3 regions of the Ensifer sp. GW823-FHT05D09 genome follow, and region 1 is predicted to be linked to each of the others. Evidence: predicted binding sites of a transcription regulator. Region 1 holds the regulator's gene; each other region holds the start of a gene.

Region 1 (9,827 bases):
TTCCGAGTTGTTGACCGGCAGCAGCACGTCGACCGGCCCGCCGGCGACAAGCGCCACATGCGGGGCGGCGCCACCGTAGATGCTGGCTTCACCGATCGCTTCGCCATCGGCAAAGATCCGCCGCTTTTCAAACGCCGTCATTGCCCAATCGAGCACCTTTCGGCTTTCCTCGGTGCGTTCCTTATCGGTCTCAAGGCCGCCCATCGCGAGGTAGACACGGCGATCGCCGCGCTGCATCGAGGCCGCCAGCGAAAAGCCGTAGCCTTCCGCAAACCCCGTCGCCACCCCGTCGACCCCGACATTGGCCGCAATCAACGGGTTCTTGTTGCGTTGAAGGATCTTGTTCCACTCGAACTCAGGCTGCGCGTAGAGCCGATAGAGATCGGGGTGCGCCTCGTGCAGATGACGGGTCAAAGCCACCAGTTCGCTCATGGTGATCTGGTTCTGCGGATCCGGTAGACCGGTTGCGTTGCGGAAGGTGGCGATCGGCATACCGAGCACGCGGGCACGGGCCGTCATCTTTTCGGCAAAGGCAGCCTCACTGCCGGCCATCCCCTCGCCAAGGATGATGCAGGCATCATTGGCAAGCTGAACGGCCACCCCTTGCAGCAGATCGGCCACGCGGATGCGTGACTTCAACGCCGCGAACATCGTCGAAGTGCCGGACGGTGCGCCGCCGGTGCGCCAGGCGTGTTCCGAAACCTCGAAGACAGTTTCGGCCGACAGTTCACCCTTGGCGATCGCCTCGGCGACGACTTCCATCGTCATCAACTTCGCAAGCGAGGCGGGTGGAACGGGGTCGTTCTCGGCGCGGGAGAACAGGACGGTGCCGGTTTCCGCATCCACCAACAGGATCTGTTTGGCCTTGGTGTCGAACGCCACCGGTGGCGTCTGAGCCGCGGCAGCCCCCGCAAGCAATGCCGCGCAACCAAACACGACCGAAAGCATCTTCAAGCGCATGGGAAACTCCGGCTTCCCATTGGGCATAGCAGCGTCGTCAGAATGGCACAACGTCCCGATCTACCGGATCGAGCCGGTTCTGCCTTCACGCTTGGCATGGGCAACGATGGATTCGGGTGTAAGCGGATTGGTCTCGACCATGATCGCTTCAAACGGCGATTTGGCATCGCTCACCCGCACTTCCACGTAAGCGGCCGCATAGGCCATATTGCCGTCCGGCATCGGAATGTATTCCGGCCGCTCGCGCGGGATCGGCCCGATCTCCGGCAGCATCACGAATTCTTCCAGCGACTGCGGTGCGGAAAACTGCGGAACGGGTGCCGCAAGGGCCGTCACCGGGCTGCTTTCATCAAGAGACGATTTGGACGGAATGGTGAGCGTTCCGAGCTGATTGCGCATGGGCTCATTCGAGGCAACCATCACGCCTGTTGCAATCTGGCCTTCCGGCATGACGCCCGGGCTACGGTCGCCCTTCTTGACATAGGACGCCATGAGGTAGGGCATGTCGTTGCCTTCGAGCGGTGCGCGACCGACATATTGCACCCGAACCTTGGCACTGCCCTTCTGCTTGATGTCGAGCAGATCCGCCGTCTTCGAGGATACGTCGATGATCCGGCCATATTCATAGGGGCCGCGATCATTCACCCGAACGATGACGGAGGTGCCGTTTTCGGTGTTGGTGACACGCGCATAGCTCGGCAACGGGAATGTCGGATGGGCCGCCGAAAGATGGAGCTTGTCGTAGACCTCGCCATTGGCGGTCAGGCGACCATGGAAAGCCGAACCATACCAGGACGCGACACCGGTCTTGTTGTAGCCGAAATCTTCCTTCGGCTGATACCATTTGCCCTTGACCTGATAGGCTTTACCGACCTGGAACCGGCCACCGCCCTTCGGGATGTTCTTGCCGGTGGCGACACGGGGGCTCGCCTTCACGCCATAAACCGACTCAGCAAAGTATTCTTTGCTCCTCGGCTTGCTCTTCTTGATACTGGACGTCGATCCGCACGCCGCAAGCGTTGCGCAAAGCACGGGAACCGCCGCAAGGCGCAGTCCCTTGATCAGATATGCCGCATTTTTACTGGATGTCATCTGTCCCACAACATCATTCGAACAAGCCGTACTCGAAACCTTCCACTCTTGCCCCCAAGCGGAAATCTCGGCGTCCCGAAACGGAACAGTCGATTAATCATGACAGCAACAAGGCAAAAATGCGAACCGGCGAACAGCCGAGCGCCCGAAATCTCCGGTTATGGTTTACGAATGGTTACCAAGACGGATGGACAAGCTCACGCGCTCAGAAAATCTTGCCGCCGACGCATGTTAAATCTTGCAAAGTAACAAGCCTTCGCGCAATAACGCCGTGCCCGGAGGAGTGGCCGAGCGGTTTAAGGCACCGGTCTTGAAAACCGGCGTGCGTGAAAGCGTACCGTGGGTTCGAATCCCACCTCCTCCGCCATCCACTGTCTCATTTCTTGCCATTCGACGTCGAGCTCGATCGAAACCGCGAATGTTCGAGCGGTTTCCGATTGCCCCTTTGGCGCGCACGTGCTGCCGTCGCGCTGGTATTCAGGCACGCATTTGGAAGGCGGGCGCCAGGTCCGCTTGCCATCCCGAAGGAATTGGGTGAAAGTCTGATTCCGGCCCTTCGAGGCCTGGGCAATCTCCCACAACTGGAGAAAACCATGCCTCTTAAATATCTGACGACAGCCGCTTTTTTTGCTGTTCTGACGCTGTCGGGCTGCGCAAGCACTGGCGACGCCAACACGACCTACGCCCAATGGCAAGGGCCTTCGCCGGAACCAGATCCATCGGCAGCCAGCCCCGGCGGCTTCCGCCTCAGCTACTGAGGCGCGTTCTTTTTTTGTCACGGAGAGCGACAGCTCGTCCGTGCGACCGCCAATTCTTGGGCCAAGGTGCGAAAGCGTCGCGCTGGGACTATCAAACACGATCCGGCAGCACAGCAATCTCGATAGGACGAGGGTTGTGAATCCTCTGGCCGTTTGATGCGGCTTGCTTCAAATCTGGCCGGAACGCGGCTTTCGACCGGATCGGGATACATTCGGCGAATTCGCCGTGAAACAGCTTATGGCAACCGAAAACGTTGACTCCCGCTTCATTAGGGCGCCTTCATATGTAGTCATCCAACAGTTGAGGAACTGAGCGATGCCCACCTTCATCATAGAGCGCGAAGTACCCGGAGCCGACAAGCTTAGTCAGGACGACCTCTGCGCGCTGTCGGCGAAATCCAACGCAGTCGTTGCAGATCTCGGCGTCCCCTACACATGGATCACCAGCTATGTCGCCGGCGACAAGATCTACTGCGTCCACGAGGCGCCAAGCGCCGACGTTATTCGCGAACATGCCGAACGAGGCGGATTTCCGGCCAACAAGATCACCGAGGTCGCCGCCGTGATTGGGCCCACGACAGCCTCTCAGGGGCGCGGCAAATAACAGAGTCGGTGTTATAATCACGCCAGCGGAGCATTGACTTCATTTCAGGCCATGGCGCCCGCCCGAACCAATGCACACCGAGCGCCGTCATTGACTTCCGGCCGTATCAATGCACGCTAGTCCGCCGGTCATTCGGCGCCCACATGGGCTCCCCGGCACGCCTTTCCAAGGAGACGAACATGGCAAAAGGTCAAGTGCGAAGCAACCGCGAGGTTAGAAAGCCCAAGAAGGACAAGACCGTCAAGGCCGCCGTTACGCCAGAAGGCTCCCAGGTGAAGCTTGCAGGCAGCAGCTTCTCTTTGGGCAAGAAAGACAAAAAGTAAGGCAGCCGCTCCAACCTCGAAAATCAAATACGCCTTTAGGTTTTATCAGTGGCCAGTCGGACCGGATGTGCACGTCTCCGCACATCAAGGGCGACTGGTCCCGCGACAAGAAACCAGCAATGATGCCGGCTCCGCAGCACACCCGACCGGCGCGTGAACCTTCCCGCAGACACAGGAAACACTGCCGGCGGCGCTTGCCAGTCGTCTCCCGTCGCGACCCCCAAGGCCGATCTGCCGCCAGCCATGCCGCTCGGGGCCGATGCCGGAGAAGCAACAAACGCCCCGAAACACTCGCTCTTCCAAACAATCTTCGTGTCTTCGCTGCCACAGCTTGAAGAGCGATCGTCGCCTTTCGCAAAGAACTGTTGAACACGGCATGGGTACGCGGCCTGCTTGCTGGACTCCGGAACGAAAGCACGGTTCACATCGTTAACCAATCTATCGGCACCACTTCTGACCTAGCGGACGTCCATCGTGCTTGCAGCCTTGCTTATCGCCTCGATTATCGCATCGCCCCACATCGCCCTTAGCGCGGCCACGGTCGACGACCTGCAAACGGACTTCGAATCGGCCATCCCCTGCCAGCAGATCGACGGTCGGAATGTCTGGAAAGGCTCGATCGCCTATTATATCCAGTCATTCGTCTACCAAGGCGACACGCCGGTGGCGACCGACGCGGCAGATGCCGTGCTGCCGGAGGACAACTCTGCCGAGACCGTGAAGGAGTTCGAGGACGCCTGTTCGGCAACGCAGCCGGCTTGAAACGCCCTCTCCTCGACATGCCCGCTGTCCCAACCGCTTATCTCGGCGCTACTTCCATTCTTTACCATCGCTCGTGGCACACCCTCGTGGTGGCAATCCTTTGCCAAAGGTGAACTTTAACCGGTCACAACCCCACTGGCGGACCGGCCCCGGCATCATCGCATTCAATGCGATGCCGACTTCATCGAACGGGCTCTGCCTGTTGTCGACATATTGATACCAGCGAAACCCGAGGACGGCGGTCGCTGCGATAACGATCGTCGACAGGATCCGAATCAGCGTTTTCATTGCATCCTCATTCGGTAAAAAGCGCGAGGCATGGCAGCTCCGCATGGCATACCCAGCATCGAGGCAGCGGATAGGCGCACGATTGATACAACATTCACGGAATTTTAGGCACTTGCGGAACACATATGGAACAGATAGTGTCTGTTCTTGATTTGTTTCACGCCTCTGGAGCGACTTGCCATGCTGACCCGCAAGCAACAGGAATTGCTTCTTTTCATCCACGAACGCATGAAGGAGTCCGGTGTTCCGCCGTCCTTCGACGAGATGAAGGATGCACTCGACCTGGCATCGAAGTCGGGCATTCACCGGCTGATTACGGCGCTCGAGGAACGCGGTTTCATTCGACGCCTTCCCAACCGCGCCCGGGCGCTTGAGGTCATCAAGCTGCCGGAAGCTTACGCGGGAAGCGCTCAGCCGCGTCGCGGGTTTTCACCAAGCGTCATCGAGGGAAGTCTCGGCAAACCTCCCGCCCCTGCCCCGGTTACCGCAAAAGCGCCGCCGGTGGCAGACAACAGCTCCGTCTCGGTTCCGGTCATGGGCCGCATTGCCGCCGGCGTACCGATCTCGGCAATACAGAACAACACGCACGATATTACCGTGCCGCTCGATATGATCGGCAGCGGCGAGCACTACGCCCTTGAAGTGAAGGGTGATTCGATGATCGAGGCCGGCATCTTCGACGGCGACACGGTGATCATCCGCAATGCCACGACGGCAAACCCCGGCGACATCATCGTCGCACTTGTCGATGACGAGGAAGCGACGTTGAAGCGCTTCCGGCGCAAAGGCGCATCGATTGCACTCGAGGCGGCCAATCCGGCCTACGAGACGCGCATCTTCGGCCCGGACCGCGTCAAGATACAGGGCAAGCTCGTTGGCTTGATCCGTCGCTATCACTAAGCCAGATGATGATGGCTGTCTTTCTGCTGGACAGGCCTTCTTGTGCTTGAACGTCTCGCCACCCAAGAGGTAGCGAGACGTAAGTGGTCAGGTTGAGCGTTTTACGCGCTCGATAATTTTCATTCGTGAATGGAGTACTCGCCCAACTCACAGAGGTCCTGCATGTCTTCGGTCGTGTCGAGACCGGAGCCTTCCTCGAATTCGAAGCGCATGTCGTATTTGCAGACATCGCGTCCGTCGGCGATGGTAATTTCCATGCTCTCGCCCGGATTAAGCACCTGCCGCCCGAAGACATCGTCTTCCCACTGATCGACGCCAACCGGCGAGGTATAGAAGTTCGTCAGAACGGCTTTCGTCTTGTTCTTCAGCTGAAAGACGAGATCCTCGGCGCTTGCGGTGGCCGTCGTTGCGGCAAATATGGCAAGAGCAGTCAGGGCGATCTTACATTTCATTTTATGTCATTTCCTCCATTGTCGGTTTTGTTTGACGCTACCTATACGGGTCGCATCGCTGGAATATTCATTCCTGATGTCGTCTAGAGACAATAATCTTTGCACTGACAATACGGGCAGAATCACCATTTCGGGGCAGGTCGCCGGCAAGCCAGATCCGCGCATGCCTATTCGCGGCGCAAACGCGTGAAGCGCACGCGCGCACGTCGGATCACCCATGAAGAATAACTGACATCGGCGGAGAATAAGGAACAGGCTGACATCGCCACTGCTGCGCCAGGTGTGCCCCGAATCTTGGCAGCCCGCGAAGCCGGGCATGCCTGCAAAGGCGATAGCCCACAGATGAGTGACGTCGCGGCATGAGGAGCAAATTAGAATGAGTCGGCGGCTCAATCATGCATCGCACTTGCAGCGATTGTCACTCGCCCACCGAGGGCGCGGGTCAGCGCGTCAGGCACAAAGGGTGCTAGGGAAAAGGGATACGCTGCCTACGCACGGAAACCGAATCTGATCTTCGTCAGAGCCATGGATCCCTTGAGCCCAACGCACCCGACGATCGCACCGTTGCCTTTCGACGATGGCAGCCTAGTTACCCATTCGCGTAACCAAGTGAGGAACTGCTGAATGAACCGTAATAGCCTCTATCTCGTCATCGCCGTGCTCGCTGTCGCCGTCATCGGGCTCGGCGTCTATGCTTATCGTGAGGAAACGAAACCTGCCGGTGTCGAGATCAAGATTGGCGAGGGCGGCGTTTCCGTTCAGGAGAATTGAGCAGGCCGCGCATTTTCCCAATGCGGCAACGAGCGGCTGATTTCTGATCGGCGGCAGCGCGTCGCGTTGTCACCACCTCCAGATTACTGGTTGCTCAGGTGGGGCTAGGCTAGCAACGGCTGAAATTTGCTGCACCGGCAATTTGAGACCATAGAGCCCCGCGCCATGATTGCCCAAGCCATGCATTGGGCCCACCCTCAGCGTGGAGTGGGCGCCCGATGCTCAATCAAGCGCTTTCTCTTCGCAGATAGCCTCCACCGCAAGTCGTCGACCGTCGCGCCGATGGGACGGTGGCATGTGGTGTGGAAGCTCGCGGGCTTCACAGACATTGCGACGCGCAACGCGCCTGGCCGAGGTGGCCGACGCGCAGAGCCACCCGGATGGCAAGATCATCCTCAAGAATGCCTCAGCGTACGAATACGCTTGAGCATGCGCAATCCGCCCCATATTGAAGACGTGCAAATGTGCTTCAAAATCAGATGGATGGTTGCATGAATCTCGACGTTCAGGACCTCGACGGAGCCTGCCACTGCGGAACGGTTCGTTTCAATGTAAAACTGAAAAACGGTCTTCATACCGCTCGCCGCTGCACCTGCTCCTATTGTCAGCTGAAGGGTGCGGTTGCCGTCTCCGCCGCCAAGGACGGGATCACGGTTCTTTCCGGAGGCGAGGCTCTCACCAAATACCAGTTCAATACAAAGGCCGCAGAACATTACTTCTGCTCGAAATGCGGGATCTATACGTTCCACAAACCGCGCGCGAACCCGGACTTCTACGGCGTCAACGCCGCATGCCTCCAGGGCGTCAGCCCATTCGATTTCGTAGAACTGCCCGTCAACGACGGCATCAATCACCCACTGGACACCAAGGATTTGAGCGGACCAAGGCTCGCGGGAACACTGAAATTCATTCCGGCGGAATGACTGACGCGTTCAAGGCAGCAGCGGAACCATGCGGCAAGTATGCGCTAGATGATAACGACACCGCGCGGCACCACTGCTGCCGTCCGCCCTGACAGGCGACGGTTGGCGAAGCCGAGAAATCAGTGCCGAGGCTTCGGTACGTTGACATTCTCCCAACGCCCAAGAAAGCGTGGGTTGCGACACACTCCAGCTTATGAGGCCGGCGAGATTGCTCTATGCCGACTTGAAGTATGCGAAATTAACTACTTCCGCGCGTGCACATTGATGCCGTTACTCCGAATGATTAAACCCAGGCGAGCAACGACCTGGAGCAACCGTGATTACTTTAGCGCGCTGGGCCACGCTCATAATCCTTCTCTTAGCCCCCGTATTATGGTGGGCAGAGCCGGGACTTGCCGTGATTCCGCCAATGGGCGCAAACAAGAACGGCTCCACCGCAATCCTAATTCGCGGCTCTGATAGCGGGGTCCATCTGCTCGACAGCCCGCGGGCATACTGCGAGAGGCTCGGAACTCCCGGCTTCTATTGTGAATGTATAGTCGCCGATCGCATGGCCAGTGCGGCGCTTATAGGTTTTCCGTTCAGCCAGTCTCTGCATGAAGCGACACTGACCGAGCCCTACCAAAACGAGACGTAACCACGCCCCCTACTGCATAGACGACGATCATCAAGTGTTGCTGGCTTAAGTGCTTTCGTGGTCAAAGGCCCTGGAGGCCCGGCACGGAAGAGCGTGGCCCGGATCAAATGCGACGGAATCGGTGATCTTCAGTTGGCTGTGGAGGAAGATACAGAAGGGGAAAACGGCAAGGAATCGCCATGCCAATGTGGAAATCCTGGCATCCCGTGACGATGAATTTCGTCGCGAAATCAATTCGTTATGTGGAATTTTGGAGGCCTCGCCCGGAGTGGCTGAATTAAGTAATATCAACTACTTGCGGCCGAAGACTGCCACACTTCCCTAAAATAATATCTTTTGAGAATCAAAGGGCGCTGCCACACCCTGCCACACCTTTCGTGCGCTCACCGCACGCTGTTCTTCTCTCCGCGTGCTGCAGGGCATACGCCAGAACTGCTCCATGACCGCGGATATAATGCGCATCCCCAGAGCAAGGTGCTGCATGAATTCATGAGCCCATCGAATTTGCCTCGGCAGATTAGGATCTCTAAAAATCATTCTGATCTACTCCGAACATCCAGTCAGGAAAATCTTCGTCATTTGTGTGCTGGCTGTCATCCTCATCTTCATCGTAGCCATAACGGGTGCGACTGATCGCGCTCGATGCATCTTCCATTGAGCTGACGTAACTCTCTATATTGATCAACTCTACATTGCGGTCCGCGAGGTGTTCAAATTCACTCGAAAAATCCCCGCTAAATGATGCACGAGTGAAATTGTTCGCTCTCGCCACGAGATTAAGAAGCCAGCTTGCATCTGAGGTCGGCAGCCGAGTCGTAAATCTAATCGGCGGTCGCTTGTCGATATGCCCCTGGGTAAAAGCGAAAGCCAGCAACGACAAAATGTGCCCGTTTTGGGACCGGCAAAGAGAAGCAACTCTCGCTTCGCTCAATGGAAGACCGCAAGCCAACATCAGCCACGTCAACCACAGAACCTCATGATGGTGATTGAACGCTAAGTGGCGATCGAGTAAATATGAACAGGTCTCCCCCCAACCGTCCACATCTATTTCCTCGTCAATGGCGAACCTTTTAACTACAAGAAGGCATACATAGTCGATACAATGTGGATAGTGATAACAAATTCTTTGCAAATACGACTCTACATCATCCCACTTCCCACTTTTATACACTTTTAATTTATCAATATTTCTAAGTGCAATTTTAACGGGGCTTGACGTTTTCAATTCTGATGACAGCTGCAATGACTTATCGATATGAAAAACTAGATCTTCACTGCTAAACCCCCATTTTTCCGGCATTGACAGCTTCAGATCTTGAGCCCATATGTCGTTTATTGGATCTAAGCTGCTATATAT
Region 2 (9,827 bases), on a different contig from region 1:
GAAGATTACTGCCAATGGGCAAGGCATGTCCTTGCGATTTATGCTCGGAATAGCCTATGGTGCGCAATCATGTGCCAAAATGGCCTCATTGGAATGTCAGCTATGCCAAATCTGGATAAATTCGACCTCGCGATTCTCAAGATCCTACAGGAGGATGCGCGGGCAACGAACGTGGAGATTGCCGAACGTGTCAATCTGTCGCCGTCTCCTTGCCTGCGGCGCATCCGAAATCTGGAGAAATCTGGCATCCTGCGTGGCTATCGGGCTGACATCGACCGCAAGGAGGTGGGGCTTGGGCTGACCGTTTTCGTGGAGATCAAGGTCGGCCAGCACAGCCGCGAGAATGCCCAGCGTCAGCAGGAGGCACTGCTTGCCATTCCCGAGGTCGTGTCCTGCTTCCTGATTTCAGGAAATGCCGATTTCCTGGCCGAAGTCGTCGTCGAGGACCTGTCGGCCTATGAGACCTTGCTGACGGAGACGTTGCTGGCGATGCCCGGCGTGACGGACATTCGCTCCAATTTCGCCATCCGCTCGATCAAGACGGGCGGCCCGCTGAAGCTGCCGGAGTAGGACTGAAAGCAGGTCGGCGATAGCGAAATCGGGTTCCCATCTCCCGCAGGCGGCAGGTTAAGTTTTTGTAAGGCACTGGAAACGGCGCCGATTGCGCTTATCTCATCGCGGTGACCGCCCTCGTGTCACGGCAATGGAGCCAGTAAGCCTTTCATGAAAATCAAAGCGATCTTCAATCGGGACGGTGGAACCTTCCGAACGACGGACATGACGGCCTATGGCAGTAAGGTTGAGGCGATCTTTCGCGACGCCGGCCACCAGATCGAGATCGCGACCGTCTCGGGTGCCGAGATGCAGCAGGCACTCGAAAAGACCTGCAGGCGCGACGATCTCGACGCGATCGTCGCTGGTGGCGGCGATGGCACGATTTCGGCAGCCGCCGGTGTAGCCTGGAAAACCGGCATGCCGCTTGGCGTTGTCCCGGCCGGGACGATGAACCTTTTTGCGCGGACACTGAAATTGCCGCTCGATATCTGGAAGGCGCCGGAGGTTCTGGCGCAGGGCACCATCATCGATGGCGACATCGGCAGCGCCGACGGCCGCGCCTTCGTGCACCAGTTTTCGATGGGGCTGCACGCGCGCATGGTGCGCTACCGTGAGTCGTTCAGCTTTCGATCGCGGCTGGGCAAGATTACGGCCAGCACGCGCGCTGCCGTCGGGGTCATCCTCAATCCGCCGGATTTCGAGATCGAGTTCGACGTGGATGGCCATCATGAAAGCCGCCATGTCTCGGCGGTGTCCGTGTCGAACAATCCGTTCGGGCGCGATACGCTGATGTATGCGGACGATGTGACGGCCGGCCACCTCGGTTTCTACACTGCGCCGCCGCTCAGCCCGCCCGGCGTTGCCAAGCTGGCGCTCGACGTGCTGCGTGGCAAGTTTCGCGACAATCCCGTGATTACGGAAATGAGCGGCCATGCGCTGGACCTGCATTTCCCCAAGGTTGATCGGAAGATCAACTGCGTGATCGATGGCGAACTTCTGCCGATGGGGCGGGACGTCGCTCTAAGGATCCATCCGGGCGAACTGAAATTGCTCGTCGGTGCCGATAGGCCTGGTTCTTAACCCCGGGGCGGTCCGTGACCCCGGGGCCAATCGATCGCTCCGGGGCTCGGCCACGCGCCTGAGGCAGCCGATGCTGTCGTCGTGGTCGTCCTTGCCGTATGGCGCAGGACCAATTGGCTGGCGCCAACTTCCATTTGCCATGCATCGCATCCGCTGTCGCGGACACGGTGCGACTGTGGAGAGAGCCGGAAGGGTCGTTACCGATTATTGGAACGACGTCTCGTAAAAGCTTCTGAGCTTGCGGGAATGCAGCTTTTCGGGCGGCATCGAAGCCAGCTTCTGCAGAGCCAGAATACCGATCTTCAGATGTTGGCTGACCTGCGTCCGATAGAAGGTCGTGGCCATTCCCGGAAGCTTGAGCTCGCCGTGCAGCGGTTTGTCGGAAACGCAAAGCAGCGTGCCATAGGGTACCCGGAAGCGGAAGCCGTTGGCCGCGATCGTCGCCGATTCCATGTCGAGCGCGATGGCGCGCGCCTGCGACAGGCGCTTGACCGGTCCGCGCTGGTCGCGCAGTTCCCAGTTGCGATTGTCGATGGTGGCGACGGTGCCGGTGCGCATGATCTGCTTGAGATCATAGTCGCGGTAGCCGGTGACTTCGGCGACAGCGTCCTGCAGCGCCACCTGAACCTCGGCAAGTGCCGGCAGTGGGATCCAGACCGGCAGGTCGTCGTCCAGCACATGGTCTTCGCGCATGTAGGCATGGGCAAGCACATAATCGCCGAGGCGCTGGCTGTTCCTGAGACCGGCGCAATGCCCGAGCATCAGCCAGACGTGCGGGCGCAGCACGGCGATATGGTCCGTGATCGTCTTGGCGTTGGACGGGCCGACGCCGATATTGACCATGGTGATGCCGCCATGGCCCTTCTTCTTCAGATGGTAGGCGGGCATCTGCGGCAGGCGGGCGAGCGTATAATCCGTTTCGGGCTTGTCGGCGCCGGCGGGCGTTATGATGTTGCCGGGTTCGACGAAGGCCGTGTAGCCATTGCCGCCTTCCGCCATCTGCTGGCGTGCCCAGGCGCAGAACTCGTCGATATAGAACTGGTAGTTGGTGAACAGCACGAAGTTCTGGAAATGCGTCGCGCTCGTGGCCGTGTAGTGGCTGAGGCGGGCCAGAGAATAGTCGATGCGCTGGGCTGTAAACGGTGCCAGCGGCGAGGGTTCGCCCGGGCCCGGTTCATAGGAGCCGTTTGCGATCTCGTCGTCAGTCGTCGTCAGGTCCGGCGCGTCGAACAGGTCGCGCAGCGGAATATCGATGGAATCGCCGGCCGATGCTTCGACGTGCGCGCCTTCCCCAAACGCAAAATGCAGCGGGATCGGGGTCGAGGATTCCGACACGGTGACGCCGAGGCCGTGATTGCGCATCAGGTGCCCCAACTGTTCCTTCAGATAGTGCCGGAACAGTTTCGGTCGCGTGATCGTCGTGGTGTAAACGCCCGGTGCGCTGACATATCCGTATGACAGGCGGGAATCGACATGGCCGAAGCTGCTGGTTTCGATGCTGACCTGCGGGTAGCAGGCGCGATAGCGCGTCATCGGAACGCCGTTCTTGCCCAGCCCCTCGAAAGCCTCTGTGAGGAACCGGGTATTGCGATCGTAAAGTGCCTCCAGGCAATCGACCGCGGCCGCCGGATCTTCGAAGAACTGTGGCTCGAACGGGTCGGGTGTGGAGACGGAAAGGACGGAGTGTGAAGAGATTCGCTTGTTCATGTCGCATTATAGGCTGCGGCTTCTGACAAGCAAACGACAAGATGCGGCATGCACAACCGCACCGACCAGAACAACTCTAGCGCGGTCCGGCGAGAATGATGACGCTGCCGACGAGGGCGACGGTCATTCCGGCCAGATCCCAGCGATCGGGCTTGATGCCTTCGGCGAGCCACAGCCATAGAAGCGACGCGGCGATATAGACCCCGCCATAGGCGGCATAGGCGCGGCCGGCCGCCTCGCTGTCGATCAAGGTCAGCAGCCAGGCAAACAGCGCCAGCGACGCCACGCCCGGGATCAGCCACCAGATCGGCCTGTCGAGTTTCAGCCAGGCCCAAAAGGCGAAGCATCCGGCAATCTCGGCAAGGGCAGCAAGCGAATAGACGGCATAGGCTGGCATGGATGGCGGATCCTTTCACGCGTGAAAGGACAGGAAGGCGTTTGGCGATGCAAGAGAGGAAGGCAAAATAAAAGGCGCTGGTGGCGCCTTCGGTCAGCTCATGGATTGGCGCTGCAGCGTCACGAAGAGAACGAGGCCGGCGCCCTGCTTGCCGATGCCGAGGCCGTTGGCCTTGCTATAGGCGAGCGCCCCAACCGGCGCCATCAGCAGGCTGGCAAGTGCAAGAACACGCAGCGAGAGAAAGGCGGAGGTGGAAAGGGCGGCCAGCATGTCGGTCTCTCCGTTAGAGCTTGGCTTGGCAGTATTGCGCCGTATGTGCGGTGCAATCGGTCAGCGAGCCGAGATAGGTGTTGGTGCGGCGACGTTCGGTGTCTGCACTGACTGCGGCGGCAAGGGTCATCGCGAAAACAACCATCAGAAGGCTGATAATGGTGAGGCGCCGAGCAAGAATGTCCATGGTTCTGTCCGTTGGTCTGGAGGCGGTTCAAATCGATTGAGTGGGTTTTCGCACAACCAAACTGAACTCTTGCTGATATCGCCGTTCATCTGGCGTTCATCTTGCGATTGATGTCGCCGTCATTCTCGCGGGTAGGGCGCGGCAAACGCGGTAATCAGGCAGTGGGTGGTGTTGGGTTGACGGCTCGATGGGCCCGTCCTTGCAAAAACAAAACCCGCCGAAAATCTCGGCGGGCTTGTCGATGATCGGAGGGCATCTGAGGGGCACCCATTTTGGAAGGATCGTTCCTGGAGTATCCCGCCCTTCAATAGATACACCGAAGGCCGATCGGGTGCTCTGGAATTCAAGTACCGGAGCGTGCTTTGTGCGCCCTTCTGAAGGCCCGGCGGTCTAGAGGCGCGACCAGGTCTGCGTTTTGCAGAGAACCTTGAGCACGCATCCCTTCATCTTTAGCGAGTTGCCGTCGACCGCACCGGAACCGCTATAGGTCTTGTCGGTTTCCGGATCGGTGATTTCCCCGGAATAGTTGCCGCCCGTGCCGGTCAGGTTGCCGATCCGCTTGCCGACGAATTTGCCGGTCTTCAACGTGACGCAGTAGGCGCCGCCGCAAGGGGCGATTTCGGCCGTCGCGCCGGTTGCGGTCTTCCAGTTGCCGACGATCGGTTCGGCGGCAGCAGCCGTTCCGGCAACGCCGACAGCGAGAGCCGCTGTGATGATCAAGGTACGTATCATTCATTCCTCCAGATAGAAGTCGCCGGCGCGGTCCGCTTCGCCGGCATCTCTGCAGATATCCTCGTTTGAAAGGCAGTCTCCTCACCGCCGCGGGCAAGATAGCTTACGCGTACGTAAAGGTAAACTGGCTTGAACGCACCCGTTTATGCTTTTTCTTTGCCGGTTTCCGGCGGAGAAAAATCGAGGAAACACAGCATCTGCGGTTTAGGTCCTTTTTTCGTGGTTACCATTTGGTTGAAATCGGCGGTTGAATATTTCGTAAATTTTTATGCGAAAGCGCCGAATTTCCGGCCTTTCGATGTTTAACAAAAACTCAAGTTTACCAAGTGTTTGAACTTTGTTTGTCTCAAATTAATCATGCATTTTAAGCGCGTATTGAAGGCGGTGCCGCATAGTAAGACCCATAAGACGAGCGGAGAAATTCACCCCGCCAATCAACCGAAGATGACGCTGCAAAAGACGGCGCGGTTCGGAAAGGCCCGCAAAGAGGCTCGGTCGAACAGGGACCAAAAACAAATGCTGATCTGTAGCATGGTCCGCCTCTAAAGGGCGGGCCGCTTCGGAAAACCAACCAGGCAAAACAGGGACAAGACAATGGCACGCTTTGATATGCAGGTTGCTTCGAATACCGCGATGGGTGGTGAAAACCAGGCGGACGTCTTCTGCGAGATGGGGCTGGCCTATGCCACCGGTCGCGGTCGTCCGGTCGATCTGGTGGCCGCCCACAAATGGCTGAATATCGCCGCGATCAAGGGCTGCGACCGCGCCGTCGATTTGCGCGCTGACCTTTCGATGACCATGAGCAAGGCCGATCTGGCGGCCGCTCTTCGCGCCGCCCGCGAATGGATGACGGTTCACTGAGAAACAGGCGGGGCTCGCGCTCCCGTCCAGCGGCGCCCGCGAGCGGGCAGGCGCCGGATATATGACCTACTGGCCGCCAGCCAGTTTCGCCATAACGTTGGGCAAGGCTGCTTCCAGCAAATCCATCTCCGCTTGCGGGCCGGTGCTGACGCGAATGCAGCGGTTGAGCGGAGCGACGCCGGGCATGCGGATGAAGATGCCGTGGTCGCTCATCAGCGTATCGACGATCGCGCGCGCATAGACCGCGTCGCGCCCACAATCGATCGCAACGAAATTGGTGGCCGATACGAGCGGCGACATGCCGTTGTGTCTGGCGATCTCAGCGATGCGTTCGCGCGAACCCGCAATCCGCGCCGTGACCGTTGCCAGATAATCCTGATCCGCGAGTGCCGCGACTGCTGCTGCGACGCCGATCCTGTTCATCCCGAAATGATTGCGGATCTTGTCGAACGCCTGGGCGGTCCCGGGCGTGGTGATGACGTAACCGACCCGCGAGCCCGCAAGCCCATAGGCTTTCGAGAAAGTCCGGGTTCTCACGACATTGGGCATGTCGATGAACGCGTCGGTCGCCGGCAGGGCTTCCGCCGGCGCAGTCTCGCAATAGGCCTCATCCAGAATGAACAGCGTGGTTTCCGGCAACGCCTTGGCGAATTCGACGATACGCTCGGCCCCCCACCAGCTTCCCATCGGGTTATCAGGGTTGGCGAAGTAGACGAGCGGGGCGTTCTCCTTTTTGACCGCAGCAAGCAAGCCGTCTAGATCCTCGCGATCGCCGACATAGGGCACCGTCACCAGCCGTCCACCATGCCCGACGACGTGGTAGTTGAACGTCGGATAGGCGCCGAACGAGGTGACGACCGGCATGCCAGGTTCGATCACAAGCCGCACGATCTGGCCAAGCAGCCCGTCGATGCCTTCGCCGATCGCAATGTTGGCGGCCGAGACACCAATTCGAGTGGCCAGCGCCTGCTTCAGATCATGGTTTTCCGGGTCCGCATATTTCCACGTTCCGGTCGCCGCCTCCCGCATCGCCTGCACGACGCTTTCGGCAGGCCCGAAGCCGCTTTCGTTTGCACCGATGCGGGCCGCGATAGCGCGTCCGCGCTGGCGCTCGATGGCCTCGGGTCCGACAAACGGAATGGTGGAGGGCAGGGATTGGATGAGTGGCGTGAAACGAGTAAAGGCGGACATGCTGGATATAGGGCCCCGTTCGAACAAAGTTCGCGGAACTTACTGCATAATTCCCTAAATCGGAATCGATTTGAGGGCAAAACGATGCCGCGATTCAAAGTGTTGCAGCAACGTTTGCCCGCCTAAGCGGACACGCAGCCCTGCAACGAATGCTTTGGTGATGCGGAACAGCCTTGATGAGAAAATGGCGACGCGGATTGTAGCGCTTCGACGGGCGAGAGCCAGCAGGGCAAGACCTAGCGGCGCTTGGGTGCTTTGGCGTTCTGGCCGGTAAAGAATTCCTGCCGGATGATCTCGCGCAGCAGGGTCTGTTCGATCGGCTTGATGAACTGCACGCCGATGCGCTCGCCGTTGCGATAGACCTCGGCGCAGCCGATGCGAAGCGACGTGCCGATGATGTGGAGATAATAGTGCTGCGGCAATCCGATCGTGGTCTGCACGGCAAAGCTCGCGCCGCCACGCGAGATGTCTATCATCCGACAGGTGCGGACCGACACGCTGCCAAGCCCGGGCTGTACCGTCGTCAGGGTGGCGGCATGGCCGATGGAAAAGCGTTCGTATCGACGCTCGTAGAACGGCGAGGGCACGCAGGAATACATCGTCTGCTGCATCTGTCATTCTCCGCCTGCGCCGGATCGCGAAATGCGATCATTCGGCCTTCGATCGTGGGCAATTCATTTGTCCACGCTTAATCCTCGCGTGAATGCCGAGGTAAGTCGAGTGCAGTTTCGGTGCAGAAGTTTGCAATCCCCTGAAGGAGATCGATAAAAATGTAACGTCGGTCGTTTTCCTTGAGGCGAAGCCGGCGGGGCTCAAAAGCCACCGCTAGAAAATTGCATGCGGATCAGCCGGCTGACGAAGTCCGGGGCGAGCAGCATGTTGAAGCGGACGCCGAGCTCAGCACCGCTACGATGGACCTGAGAGCAGCCGATCTCCTCCTTGAACCCGTCGATCTGGAGGAAGAAGTGTTTTGGCACCATCAGCGCGGCATTGAAGTCGAGCATGGCGCCGGCGATCGAAATGTGACGCAGCAGGCATTGATATTTGGTCTTTGCCTTGAGGTGCTGGCCGATGATCAGGATTCGGCAGGGACGCTCAATGAAGTAATGTTGATACGTGGTTGCCAGCTGCCCTGGCTTCGCTTCCGCGACATGCATTTTCATCGACATGGCAAGCTCCGATAACGCATAGCCTTTCCTTGGCGCAGGAGACGCATCGCGCCCGCCCGGAATCACCCGGCGCAAGAGATGCGGCGTCTGAGTTAAGGTTGCCGACTTGCTTCGACCTTGCGGCGCAGTCCGGAGGACGAGGCTCAAAAAATATGGCGATCGGGGACATTGAAAGCCCCTGGCTCATACGTAATAGTTTCATCAGGGCATGACTGTGGGGCGGTGGCATCGTCCCGAAATGCCGGCAATGGGGTTGTGCGCCTCCTGTCTCCTGCTCCCGAAGAGCCAGGAGGTGAGGGGGCGCCGGAGGGAAGAGCATGATTACGGGGCAACTCCCGCGGTGGCGGTCATTCGTCATTCTTTTCGTGGCCGTGCTGGCCTTTGCGCCGACGGATGTCCTGGCCGCAAAACGCGTCGCCCTGTTGATTGGCAACGAGAAGTATGTGGCGACCTCGCAACTCAACAACCCCGCCAATGACGTCGAGCTGATGAAGGCCTCATTCGAGGAGGCCGGTTTCGATTCCGTCACCACGGTCCACGATGTCGGGCGCCAGGCTATGGTCAAGGCGCTGCGGGATTTCGAAGACCTGGCAACGGGCGCCGATGTGGCGATTGTCTACTATTCCGGCCACGGCATGGAAATGAACGGCCAGAATTTTCTTCTGCCGACCGACGTAAAATTGCAGACGGACAAGGATATCGAGGACGAGGCGGTCGGGCTCGATCGGGTTCAGCGTTCGCTTGAGGGCGCGACCAAGCTCAAGCTGGTGATTCTTGACGCCTGTCGCAACAATCCGTTCGAGCAGAGCATGACGCGCTCGATCTCGACGCGGGCAGTTTCGCGAGGTCTCGCGCGGGTTGAACCGGAATCGGCCGACCTGCTGGTCGCCTTTGCGTCCAAGGCCGGCACAGTGGCCCTTGACGGCGAGGGGAAGAACAGCCCCTTTGCCACGGCGCTTGCCAAGTATCTCACAGAGCCGGGCGTCGATGTGCGGATCGCCTTGGGCAAGGTGCGCGACGAGGTGGTTTCTGTCACCAACCGCGGCCAGGAGCCCTTTGTCTATGGATCGCTCGGTGGCGCGCAAATCTTCCTGAACATAAAGGAAGTCAACATCAGCATCACCAACAACGGCGAGCAGCTCTCGCCGAACAGCCAGTCGGCCGCTGCCGCCGACTGGCAGAATATCCGCGATCTCGCCGACAAGGACCTGATCGCCGCCTTCCTCGCCAAGCATGGATCCGATCCGGTCTACAAGATGCTGGCGGAGAAGAAGCTGAAGCTTTTGAGCGAGGCCGAGCAGACATCGAGCGTGACACCTGACGAAATCGCCTGGGACGCCCTGAAGCAATCGACCGATGCCGCAGCCCTCACGCGGTTCCTCGAGCGTTATCCCGACAGCAAGCATAAGGCGGAGGCGGAGCAGCAGATCGCGGCCCTCGAGCCGCAAAAGGGCCTCAACATCTCGCAGACCGGCAAGGACACGCAGGCCTCGCGCGACTGCTATCTGCTGGCAGGCGAACCGCAGTCCATGCCCGGTTTCGTCGGTGTGAATTTCCTGAAGCTTGATTCGGCGCGCGCACTGACCGCCTGTGCGCAGGCGGTCAACGAGAACCCCGACGACATGATGCTCGTCAACATGCTGGGACGAGCGCAGGACGCCGGACGCGATTACATCGA
Region 3 (9,827 bases), on a different contig from region 1:
ACCCGTCTCTTCTGCGCTCCCCCTGGCCCTGGTTTTCCGCGCTGGCGCTTGCTCTACTCGGCGTCTTCGTCGTCTATCCGCTGCTTTACATCTTCACCGCGAGCTTCTTCGGAGACGGCGGCTCGGGCTGGGTCCAGCTCATGCATGATGGGCGCAGCCTGGCGGCCATCGGCAATACGCTGGTGCTCGCCTGCGTCGTCACGCTGTGTTCGACGCTGATCGGCGTGCCGCTTGCCTATGTCTCGGCGCGCTTCCGTTTCCGCGGCAAGCTGCTGATCACGCTGCTGCCGCTCATCACGCTGGTCATTCCGGAAGTCGTGACGGCGCAGACCTGGCTGATGATCCTGGGCAACAACGGCCTCATCACCCGCTTCCTGAAGGGCCACGGGATCTTCCTCCCGAGTTTCTACGGCTGGTTCGGCCTCATCACGTCGATGAGCTTTATCTACTACACCTATGTCTATATCGGCACGGTGGCAGCCATCGGCAAATTCGATGCACAGCTGGAGGAGGCCGCCCAAAGCCTCGGTACGGCACCGGTGCGCTCGCGCTTCCATGTCATGTTGCCGGTCATTCGCCCAGCGATCCTTGCCTCGGCATTGCTCGTCTTCACCATGGTCGTCGGTAATTTCGCGATCTCGACCATCCTTGGCCACAACGTGCCGCTGCTTTCGGTCGCGATCTATCAGGCGGCCGTGGCGGAGGGCGCGAGCAACCTCACCATGCAGAGCACGCTTGCCAGCACCTCCGTGCTGATCGTCATGGGTCTGCTCTTCGTCAATCGCCGCATCATCGCCAGGGGCCGTTACGAGATCGTGCAGGGCAGGGGCGCCAAGCCCCAACCGCTGAAGGGCGGCCGGGGCGTGCTCGTCAGCGCTGCTGCGGGCGTCGTCGTCGCCATCTCGCTGCTGCCGCTCTTAACTATTGCCGTGGGCGCCTTCACGGTTTCGCGTGGCCCGGTCATGCGCTGGGGGGAATGGACACTCGACAACATGGCCCGCGTCTTCATCACGGCGCCCGGCCCGCTGGTCAATTCGATCCTTTTTGCCGGCATCGCCACGCTCATTTCGGTCGCCTTCAGCACGCTCGTCAGCTACCTCGTCGTCAAGAAGCCCAATCTGGTAACGCCGCTGATCGACTATGTCGCAGCCATTCCACTGGCGCTCTCGGGCACCGTTCTCGGCGTCGGGTTGCTCGCCTCCTTCAACGGCGGCTTCCTCTCGCTGACCGGGACCTCGACGATCATCGTGCTCGCCTATGTCATCCGCCGCATGCCCTTCGGCATGCGCAACGGCCAGGCGATCCTGCACAACATCCCGAACTCCATCGAAGAGGCGTCCATCAGCCTCGGCTCGCCGCCGTTCAGGACGTTCCTGCGCGTGGTGCTGCCGATGATGCTGCCTGCCGTCGCCTCGGCCGCGATCCTGACCTGGACGACCACCGTCTCCGAACTCTCGGCTTCGCTGCTTGTCTATTCCGGCGGCCGCGAAACCCTGCCGATCCAGATCTTCCGGCTGATCGACTCGGGCTTGATGGCCTATGCCTCGGCCTATGGCCTGGTGCTGGTTGCCGTGATCCTGCTGCCGGTCGTGATCGCCACGACCGTGTTCAAGGTGGACCTGTTCGGCTCGAAGTGAAGATCAACGACCATCCGGCCGCGTGAGGGACGCGGCCGATCTCAGACCAACCAGGAGGAACTGCCATCATGAAACTTGCCGCAACGACCATGCTTCTCGCCGGCTTTGCCGCAGCAGGCGCCGCCGCTGCCGATCCCGTGATCTACACCACCAACCCGGTCCCGGCCGTAGAGGCCGTGCAGGCCGTCATCAAGGAGAAGGCCGGGCTGACGACCGGCATCATTACCGGTGGCAGCGGTGTTTTGCTGCGCCGCATCGAGGCGGAGAAGGCCGCCCCCCAGGGCGACGTCTTCTGGTCGTCCTCGGCCAACACGATGGGCGCTTTCAAGGATGTGCTTGAACCCTACACCTCGCCGGAACTGGCCGCCATGCCTGCGGACCTGCGTGTTCCCGAAGATTACTTCCAGCCCGCCAACGTCCATGTCGTCACCGTGATGGTCAACACCGACCAGCTGAACGGTTCCGCGGCGCCGGCCGACTGGAAGGACCTGGCCGATCCGTCCTGGAAGGGTCGTATCGTCCTGCCCGATCCGGCCAACAGCTCGACCGGCTACACGATCGTCTGGGGCCTGTCGAAGCTGCTCGATGAAGCGACCTACAAGGCGCTGGTTGCCAATCTCGTCGTCAGCAGTTCGTCTTCGGCCGTGCCGAAGGGCGTGGCCATGGGCGAATATGCCGTCGGCATCACCTTCGAGACGAACAGCTACAGCTATGTCGACGGCGGCCAGACGGAGATCAGCATCGTCTACCCCTCCTCCGGCACCTTCACGACGCCGGAATTCGCTGCGCTCGTCAAAGGCGCACCGGCTGGCGACAATGCCAAGAAGACAATTGATACGCTGCTTTCCAAGGAAGCGCAGATCGAGTTACTGAAGGTCGCCTTTCGCCGTCCGAGCCGCACGGACATCCAGGTTTCCGACTTCGTGAAGCTGCCGGAACTCGCCTCGATCAAGGTCTTCAAGATCGACGAGGAAGAGGCCGCCCGCAGCCGCGACACATTCCTCGCGGAATGGGCCGCTCTGCCGAAGGCCGGTTCGAGCAAGTAACGATCCTGCCGTGCAAGGAAGCCGCCTCGGGCTCACGCCTCAATGCGGCTTCCTTGCAGCGTGGGGTGGTGTGCGGGCAACTCTCCCGCCCGCACGCCACCATCCCTTGACCTTCCTTGCGCCGGGTCTGACGTCTTTGCCTGTGTCGGGCTGCGTTCCTGGATCAACTCCGCGGCACTGCGGTTCATTCCGCTCGGCGAAATGAACGCCAAGCGCTATGGTGCCGATCTCAAGCAAGTGGAGACATAACAAATGACCGAGAAAGCTGTTTTGGCTGGTGGCTGCTTCTGGGGCATGCAGGATCTGATCCGCGCGCTGCCCGGCGTCATCGAGACCCGCGTGGGCTATACCGGCGGCGATGTGGCCAATGCCACCTATCGCAACCATGGCACACACGCCGAAGCCATCGAGATCGTTTTCAATCCCGAGATGATCAGCTATCGCCGGATTCTGGAGTACTTCTTCCAGATTCACGACCCGACCACGCTCGACCGGCAGGGCAACGATATCGGTACCTCCTACCGATCGGCGATTTACGTTCTTGGGGATGAGCAGCGGCGAATAGCCGAAGATACCATTGCGGATGTGGATGCGTCGGGCCTTTGGCCAGGAAAAACCGTGACGGCGGTCGAGCCGGCCAGCGCTTTCTGGGAAGCGGAGCCGGAACACCAGGACTACCTGAAGCGCTATCCCAACGGCTACACCTGCCATTTTCCGCGGGCGAATTGGGTGCTGCCCAAGCGGGAGGCGGCCGCCTAGGCTGCAGCCCGACCATTTGCGGTAGAGATCATTGTGGCGCCCCGGCTCGAAGCTGGAGCGCCTTTGCCGTTTCTGAGCGATGCCCAGGGTGGCCGACCGGGGACACGCGGGTCCAACCGCCTCGCTCGACGGTGTCATCGGCATCACCCGGCCCGTTGCCGGCACGGTCTTCCACAGTCAGCAAATCGCGACGCCGGGCACGAACCGGCATGAAGCACGTCGATGTTGACGCAAGCACGAATGGAACATATAGTGAACAAATATGAAGAAATCACTCAAAGAACGGCTCGCAATCCTCTCGGATGCGGCAAAGTACGACGCCTCGTGCGCTTCGAGTGGAACCGTCAAGCGAAGCTCGGCGGATACCGGCGGGTTGGGGTCGACGGAAGGCTCCGGCATTTGTCATGCCTATGCTCCCGATGGCAGATGCATTTCGCTCCTCAAGATACTGCTGACGAATTTCTGCATCTATGACTGCGCCTATTGCATCAATCGCTCGTCAAGCAATGTCGAGCGTGCGAGGTTCACGGCGGAAGAAGTCGTCTGGCTGACGATGGAATTCTACCGGCGCAATTATATCGAAGGGCTGTTTCTCTCGTCCGGTATCATTCGGTCATCGGATTACACGATGGAAGAGATGGTCCGCATCGCCCGGGCTTTGCGCGTTGACCACAATTTCTCCGGATACATTCATCTGAAATCCATCCCCGAGGCATCGCCGCTGCTGGTCGAGCAAGCCGGCCTCTATGCCGACCGGCTTTCCATCAACATCGAACTTCCGACAGACGCGGGTCTTGCGGCCTACGCGCCGGAAAAGCGGCCGGCTCACATCCGCAGATCGATGGGGGAGTTGCGGCTGAAGATCGATGAGGCCAATGACGCGACACTGCAGACCAAGCGAAGGAAGCGCTTCGTGCCGGCGGGTCAAAGCACCCAGATGATCGTCGGAGCCGACCAGGCGAATGACCGCGTGGTCCTCGCCACGAGCGCCAGGCTCTACGGCAGTTATGGACTGCGCCGGGTGTATTATTCGGCCTTCAGTCCCATTCCCGATGCATCCCGCAAGCTGCCGCTGATCAAGCCGCCGATGATGCGCGAGCACAGGCTTTATCAGGCGGACTGGCTCTATCGCTTCTATGGGTTCGACATCGATGAAATCACCGCCAACCAGCCGGATGGCATGCTTGATCTCAAGCTTGACCCCAAGCTTTCCTGGGCGCTGGTCAATCGGCATTTTTTCCCGCTCGACGTCAATTCCGCGTCGAGAGAAGCGCTTTTGCGCGTTCCCGGCCTTGGCACGAAGGCCGTCAGGGCCATTCTTTCGGCACGTCGTTTGCGTCGTCTGAGGTTGGAGGATCTTGCCCGGCTGCACATCTCGGTCAAGAAGGTGCGGTCATTCCTGTCGACGGAGGGCTGGACGCCGCACAAGTTGATCGACCGATCGGATTTACGCTCGATGTTCGAGCCCAAGCCCGAACAGCTGGATCTGTTTTGATGCGGGTCGTTGCCCTGGAAGGACGAGGTGAGCTCGGCGAATGGCGCGATGCGGCGCGCAGGCTGCTGCTTGCGGGCGTGCCGCCGGAGGCGGTTGAATGGCGTCAAGAGGCCGATGCAAGCGCCGATCTGTTTGATCGGGAGCGAGGTGATCCGGAGAAGCAAGTGCCGTTGGAGCATGCCTCACCGGCGTTGACGGTGCCCAGGCTGTTCCTCGACCTTGCGGCCACCGCCATCTGTCATGCCGATCCGGTTCGGTTCGGCGTTCTCTACCGGGTTCTCCATCGACTGCAACGGGATCGCGACCTGTTGGGTAACGCGACGGATGGCGACGTCACAGCGCTGCACGGATTGGCCAAATCGGTCCGGCGCGACAGTCACAAGATGACGGCCTTTGTTCGTTTCAAGGAGGTCGGCCCGAGTGGAGACGCAGGCCGTCGTCGTTTCGTCGCGTGGTTCGAGCCGGATCACTACATCGTCGCTCGGGTCGCGCCGTTCTTTCACAGGCGGTTCTTCGACATGGATTGGATGATCGCAACCCCGCGCGGCATCGCCGCTTGGGACGGCAAGCTGCTGGAGGTGTCGTCAACCCCGGGCCAAAAGACCGCGTTGTCGGACGACACCGAAGAACTCTGGCGCACCTATTTTTCCAGCATCTTCAATCCCGCCCGACTGAAGGTGAAGGCGATGCAGGCGGAAATGCCGAAGAAGTACTGGAAAAACCTTCCGGAGGCCTCGCTTATTCCCGCGATGATCGCAGGTGCTGAGGCGAGCGTCGTTGCCATGGGCGAGCGAATGGCACGAGACCCGCCAGCCTTTCATGCGCGAATTGAGGCCGCAGCAAAAGTGCGGGAAGAAGGGCCGCCGGTGCCCGGGACATTGGAGGAACTTCGTGCCGAGGCGTCCCGCTGCACTCGGTGCCCACTCCATTGCAGCGCCACGCAGGCGGTGTTCGGAGAAGGGCCGGCCGATGCCCCAATCATGATCGTCGGCGAGCAGCCCGGAGACCTGGAGGATCTCGCCGGACGACCGTTTGTCGGACCGGCCGGCAAGCTTTTTGACGCGGTGGCCCACGAAGCCGGGCTCGATCGCCGTTCCCTTTATGTCACCAATGCCGTCAAACATTTCAAATACGAGATGCGTGGCAAGCGGCGCCTGCACCAAAGGCCCGATGCTGGCGAGGTGGAACATTGCAGGTGGTGGCTCGACCTCGAACTGGCACTGGTCAAACCGAGGCTGGTCGTGGCGATGGGGGCGACAGCGCTGTTCGCGCTCACCGGAGAGCGCCCGAAGATTGCCAATGTCAGGGGAACGATACGGCGCTCAGACCATGATCCGGCCGTGTTCGTCACAGTTCATCCATCCTTCCTGCTGCGCATTCCGGATGCCGCCCGCCGAGAGGTCGAGATGGTCCATTTCAAGAAAGACCTGGCCGCGGTCGCTGCGTTTGGTGCGCCCGGGTCATAAAAGCGATCGGATGATCGCGAGGCCACCGGTCGCCCGAGATAGCCGCTTGACGTGCGCGGTTGCCAGGAGGGGATTGCGCCTGTCAAAACCTCTCTAGGTGCGCCGTTGGGCTGCCGGTCGAGCCACGGGTGGGAAGAAGGTTGTATTCCGGATCCAGCCATGGCGGGTTTTCCGCGTACATCTCCTCGATCAGCCGTTTGACGAGTTCGATGTACCGGGAATTGTCGCCGACGCGGTGGCTGAGAATGACCGGCGAGGTTGCGCCCTCTCCCTCAAGCAGACGGTAATGCACGTCAGACCGCATCTGCCGTGCGGAGGAGGGGATGATGCAGACGCCGGCTTCAGCGGCCACCAGCCCGAGGGCCGTCTGGATCTCCCGCACTTCCTGGACCTCGGCCGGGCGTGCGTCATGGCTCTGCAGCAGGTTGAGCACATGGTCGGCATAGCCGGGGCGAGGTTCCTTGGGGTAGACGATGACCTTCTGACCGGCAAGGGCGGCGACCGCAAGCGGCGAGGCATCCTCGGCAAGCGGCGTATCTTTGGGTATGGCGACGACTAGGCGTTCTTCGCGCAACACTGTGCCGACCACGTTCGGATCACTATGGCGCAGGCGACCAAACCCCATGTCGATACGACCCTCCTTGAGGGCGGGGATCTGCTGGACGGAGACCATTTCCAACAGCTGGATATCCACTTCCGGGGCGTGCTGGCGCAGTTTTCGCACGAGCGAGGGCAGCCCGCCATACAAGGTCGAGGCAACGAAGCCGATGGACACGACGCTGTTCTGGTTCAAGCCGATGCGGCGGGTTGCCGCCTGCATCTGTTCGACCCGGCCGAGAACCTGCAGCGCCTGCTCGTAGAAAAGACGCCCTGCCTCGGTCAGCCGGACCGGGCGGCTCTTGCGGATGATGAGGGGGACGCCAAGGTCCTCCTCGAGCAACTGGATCTGCCGGCTCAGGGGCGGTTGGGCGATGTGCAGCATTTGGGCCGCGCGGGTAAAATTTCGCTCGCGCGCGACGGCTACGAAATAGCGAAGCTGGCGGAGATCCATCATTTGCTTGCACCCCTTAGGCCGATTTCGCTGGTGTCGACGATATGCTGCACCGCGGGAAGTGCCGATAGGGTGACATTTTTTCGCCTATGATACCAGAAAGGTATCGTAGCAGACGCAATTGATGTTGGACGGGACTTCGTGCCCGGCGCAAAGTCGCCCCATGAACACGACCTTGACATCCGTTGGCCCGACTGCAGCAGCGTTCCCTCTGGTGGAGCGCATCGAGACCCTGCTCGTCGATCTGCCGACCATCCGGCCGCACAAGCTCTCGGTGGCGACCATGAACGGCCAGACCCTGATGCTGGTCAAAGTCCATTGCAGCGACGGCATCGTCGGCATCGGCGAGGGCACCACGATTGCGGGCCTGGCCTATGGCGGCGAAAGCCCGGAAAGCATGAAGCTTGCGGTCGATACCTATTTTCGCCCCGTCATGGTCGGTCAGGACGCAACCGCGGTTCGGGCGCTGATGGCGCGCATCGGCAAGATGGTCAAGGAGAACCGCTTCGCCAAATGTGCGGTTGAAACCGCACTCCTCGACGCGCATGGCAAGCGGCTCGGCCTGCCCGTCAGCGAGCTGCTGGGTGGGCGTTTGCGAAGCCGCCTGCCGGTCGCCTGGACGCTGGCATCCGGTGATACGAAGACCGATATCGCCGAGGCCGAGAAGATGCTCGACCTGCGCCGTCACAGGATCTTCAAGCTCAAGATCGGAGCACGACCGCTGCGCCAGGACATCGCCCATGTTGCGGCGATCAAGTGGGCGCTCGGCGAACGCGCCTCGGTGCGGGTCGACGTGAACATGGCCTGGAGCGAGACGGATGCTGCCTATGGCATGGCCGCGCTGGCCGACGCCGGTTGCGATCTGGTCGAACAGCCGGTCGCCTCGGCGGCGGCGCTCGCACGGCTTGTGCGTCGCTTTCCCGTCGCGCTGATGGCCGATGAATCGCTGCACGGCGCCGAAAGCGCCTTCGAACTGGCGAAAGTCAGTGGTGCGGACGTCTTTGCCGTCAAGATCGAGCAAAGCGGCGGGCTCTTCAATGCCCAGCGGGTGGCGACGATCGCCGACGCAGCCGGCATCGGCCTTTATGGCGGCACGATGCTTGAAGGCGCCGTCGGCACCGTAGCGTCGGCGCAGGTGTTCTCGACCTTTGCCAACCTCCAATGGGGGACGGAACTGTTCGGGCCGCTGCTCCTGACCGAAGAGATTCTGGCGACACCGCTCGTCTACAGCGAGTTCGAACTAACCGTGCCATCCGGGCCCGGACTCGGCATCGAGCTGGATGCCGAGCGCGTGGCCTTCTTCACCCGCGATGGACTACGCAAGACGATCAGCATTGCCGGGCAGGGAGGCTGAATATGCTCTTTCATGTGCGCATGAACGTGAACATTCCAGACGATCTGCCGCAGGCCGAGGCGGCCGAGATCATCGCCCGGGAAAAGGCCTATTCGCAGGAGCTGCAGAAGAGCGGCAAGTGGCGACATATCTGGCGCATTGTCGGCCAATACGCGAACTACAGCGTCTTCGACGTGAAGGACAATGCGGAGCTGCACGAGATACTTTCCGGCCTTCCGCTGTTCAAGTTCATGGAGATCGAGGTGACGCCGCTCGTGCGGCATCCCTCGTCGGTTCGCGACGACGATAGCTAGATCATCTTTGGCGCTGCGCCCGGGAGGACGCGAATGGCGCGAATTTATTGAGCAATCCAAGAGGAGGATAAAAAATGAACGTGCAGATCTTCGACAGGCCGGAGACACAGGACTTTCTCAAGGTTCTGAGCGGCCTCGACAACAACGGCGGCAGCCCGCGTGTCAAGCAGATCGTCCACCGGATCATGTCTGACCTGTTCAAGGCCATCGACGATCTCGACATCACCCCCGATGAATACTGGACCGGCATCGCCTGGCTCAACGAGATCGGCGCCACCAGCCAGGCCGGGCTGATCTCGCCCGGTCTTGGCCTCGACCATTTCCTCGATGAGCGCCTCGATGCGATCGATGCGGCTCTCGGCATTGAAAATCCGACCCCACGCACCATCGAAGGCCCGCTTTACGTGGCCGGCGCGCCTGTGTCGCACGGATTTGCCCGCCTCGACGATGGCACCGACGAAAACGGCCACACCCTGATCATGCACGGCACCGTCTTCGGCGCCAATGGCAAGCCGTTGCCGGGGGCCACCGTCGAAGTCTGGCACTGCGACACCCGCGGTTTCTATTCCCACTTCGACCCGACGGGAAAGCAGGCGCCGTTCAACATGCGCCGCACGATCGTTGCGGATGAAAACGGCTGTTACAAGTTCCAGAGCATCGTGCCGCATGGCTATGGGGTACCACCCGGCAGCCCGACCGAACGGCTGTTGTCGGCGCTTGGCCGCC

What was found. Region 1 encodes LexA, which represses DNA repair genes until DNA is damaged. Its sites were predicted from a motif close to TGTTCNNNNTGTGTTCNG; they were not measured.
Region 2: the regulator LexA is predicted to act here: its motif matches at 5,256-5,273, upstream of AC1Q80_RS05495 (sel1 repeat family protein).
Region 3: the regulator LexA is predicted to act here: its motif matches at 3,684-3,701, upstream of AC1Q80_RS21070 (putative DNA modification/repair radical SAM protein).

What each region holds. Positions count from the first base shown of each region.
Region 1 covers NZ_JBXAIA010000002.1:381,308-391,134, reverse strand. The annotation lists gene AC1Q80_RS07690 (D-alanyl-D-alanine carboxypeptidase family protein) at 1-960, opposite strand, end outside; gene AC1Q80_RS07685 (septal ring lytic transglycosylase RlpA family protein) at 1,021-2,052, opposite strand; tRNA gene AC1Q80_RS07680 (tRNA-Ser) at 2,330-2,419, shown strand; gene AC1Q80_RS07675 (hypothetical protein) at 2,646-2,810, shown strand; gene AC1Q80_RS07670 (DUF4242 domain-containing protein) at 3,127-3,414, shown strand; gene AC1Q80_RS07665 (hypothetical protein) at 3,594-3,737, shown strand; gene AC1Q80_RS07660 (hypothetical protein) at 4,212-4,499, shown strand; gene AC1Q80_RS07655 (hypothetical protein) at 4,548-4,787, opposite strand; gene lexA (transcriptional repressor LexA) at 4,968-5,687, shown strand; gene AC1Q80_RS07645 (hypothetical protein) at 5,807-6,139, opposite strand; gene AC1Q80_RS07640 (hypothetical protein) at 6,764-6,910, shown strand; gene AC1Q80_RS07635 (GFA family protein) at 7,402-7,833, shown strand; gene AC1Q80_RS07630 (RNA-directed DNA polymerase) at 8,997-9,827, opposite strand, start outside.
Region 2 covers NZ_JBXAIA010000001.1:1,108,994-1,118,820, forward strand. The annotation lists gene AC1Q80_RS05460 (Lrp/AsnC family transcriptional regulator) at 103-570, shown strand; gene AC1Q80_RS05465 (diacylglycerol/lipid kinase family protein) at 724-1,635, shown strand; gene AC1Q80_RS05470 (AMP nucleosidase) at 1,840-3,342, opposite strand; gene AC1Q80_RS05475 (YnfA family protein) at 3,419-3,739, opposite strand; gene AC1Q80_RS05480 (hypothetical protein) at 3,833-4,009, opposite strand; gene AC1Q80_RS05485 (hypothetical protein) at 4,023-4,196, opposite strand; gene AC1Q80_RS05490 (DUF2147 domain-containing protein) at 4,587-4,928, opposite strand; gene AC1Q80_RS05495 (sel1 repeat family protein) at 5,523-5,789, shown strand; gene AC1Q80_RS05500 (pyridoxal phosphate-dependent aminotransferase) at 5,856-6,980, opposite strand; gene AC1Q80_RS05505 (PilZ domain-containing protein) at 7,217-7,591, opposite strand; gene AC1Q80_RS05510 (hypothetical protein) at 7,793-8,149, opposite strand; gene AC1Q80_RS05515 (caspase family protein) at 8,467-9,827, shown strand, end outside.
Region 3 covers NZ_JBXAIA010000007.1:325,690-335,516, forward strand. The annotation lists gene AC1Q80_RS21055 (ABC transporter permease) at 1-1,637, shown strand, start outside; gene AC1Q80_RS21060 (extracellular solute-binding protein) at 1,706-2,683, shown strand; gene msrA (peptide-methionine (S)-S-oxide reductase MsrA) at 2,936-3,442, shown strand; gene AC1Q80_RS21070 (putative DNA modification/repair radical SAM protein) at 3,705-4,937, shown strand; gene AC1Q80_RS21075 (UdgX family uracil-DNA binding protein) at 4,937-6,403, shown strand; gene AC1Q80_RS21080 (LysR family transcriptional regulator) at 6,486-7,454, opposite strand; gene AC1Q80_RS21085 (muconate/chloromuconate family cycloisomerase) at 7,618-8,808, shown strand; gene catC (muconolactone Delta-isomerase) at 8,811-9,101, shown strand; gene catA (catechol 1,2-dioxygenase) at 9,176-9,827, shown strand, end outside.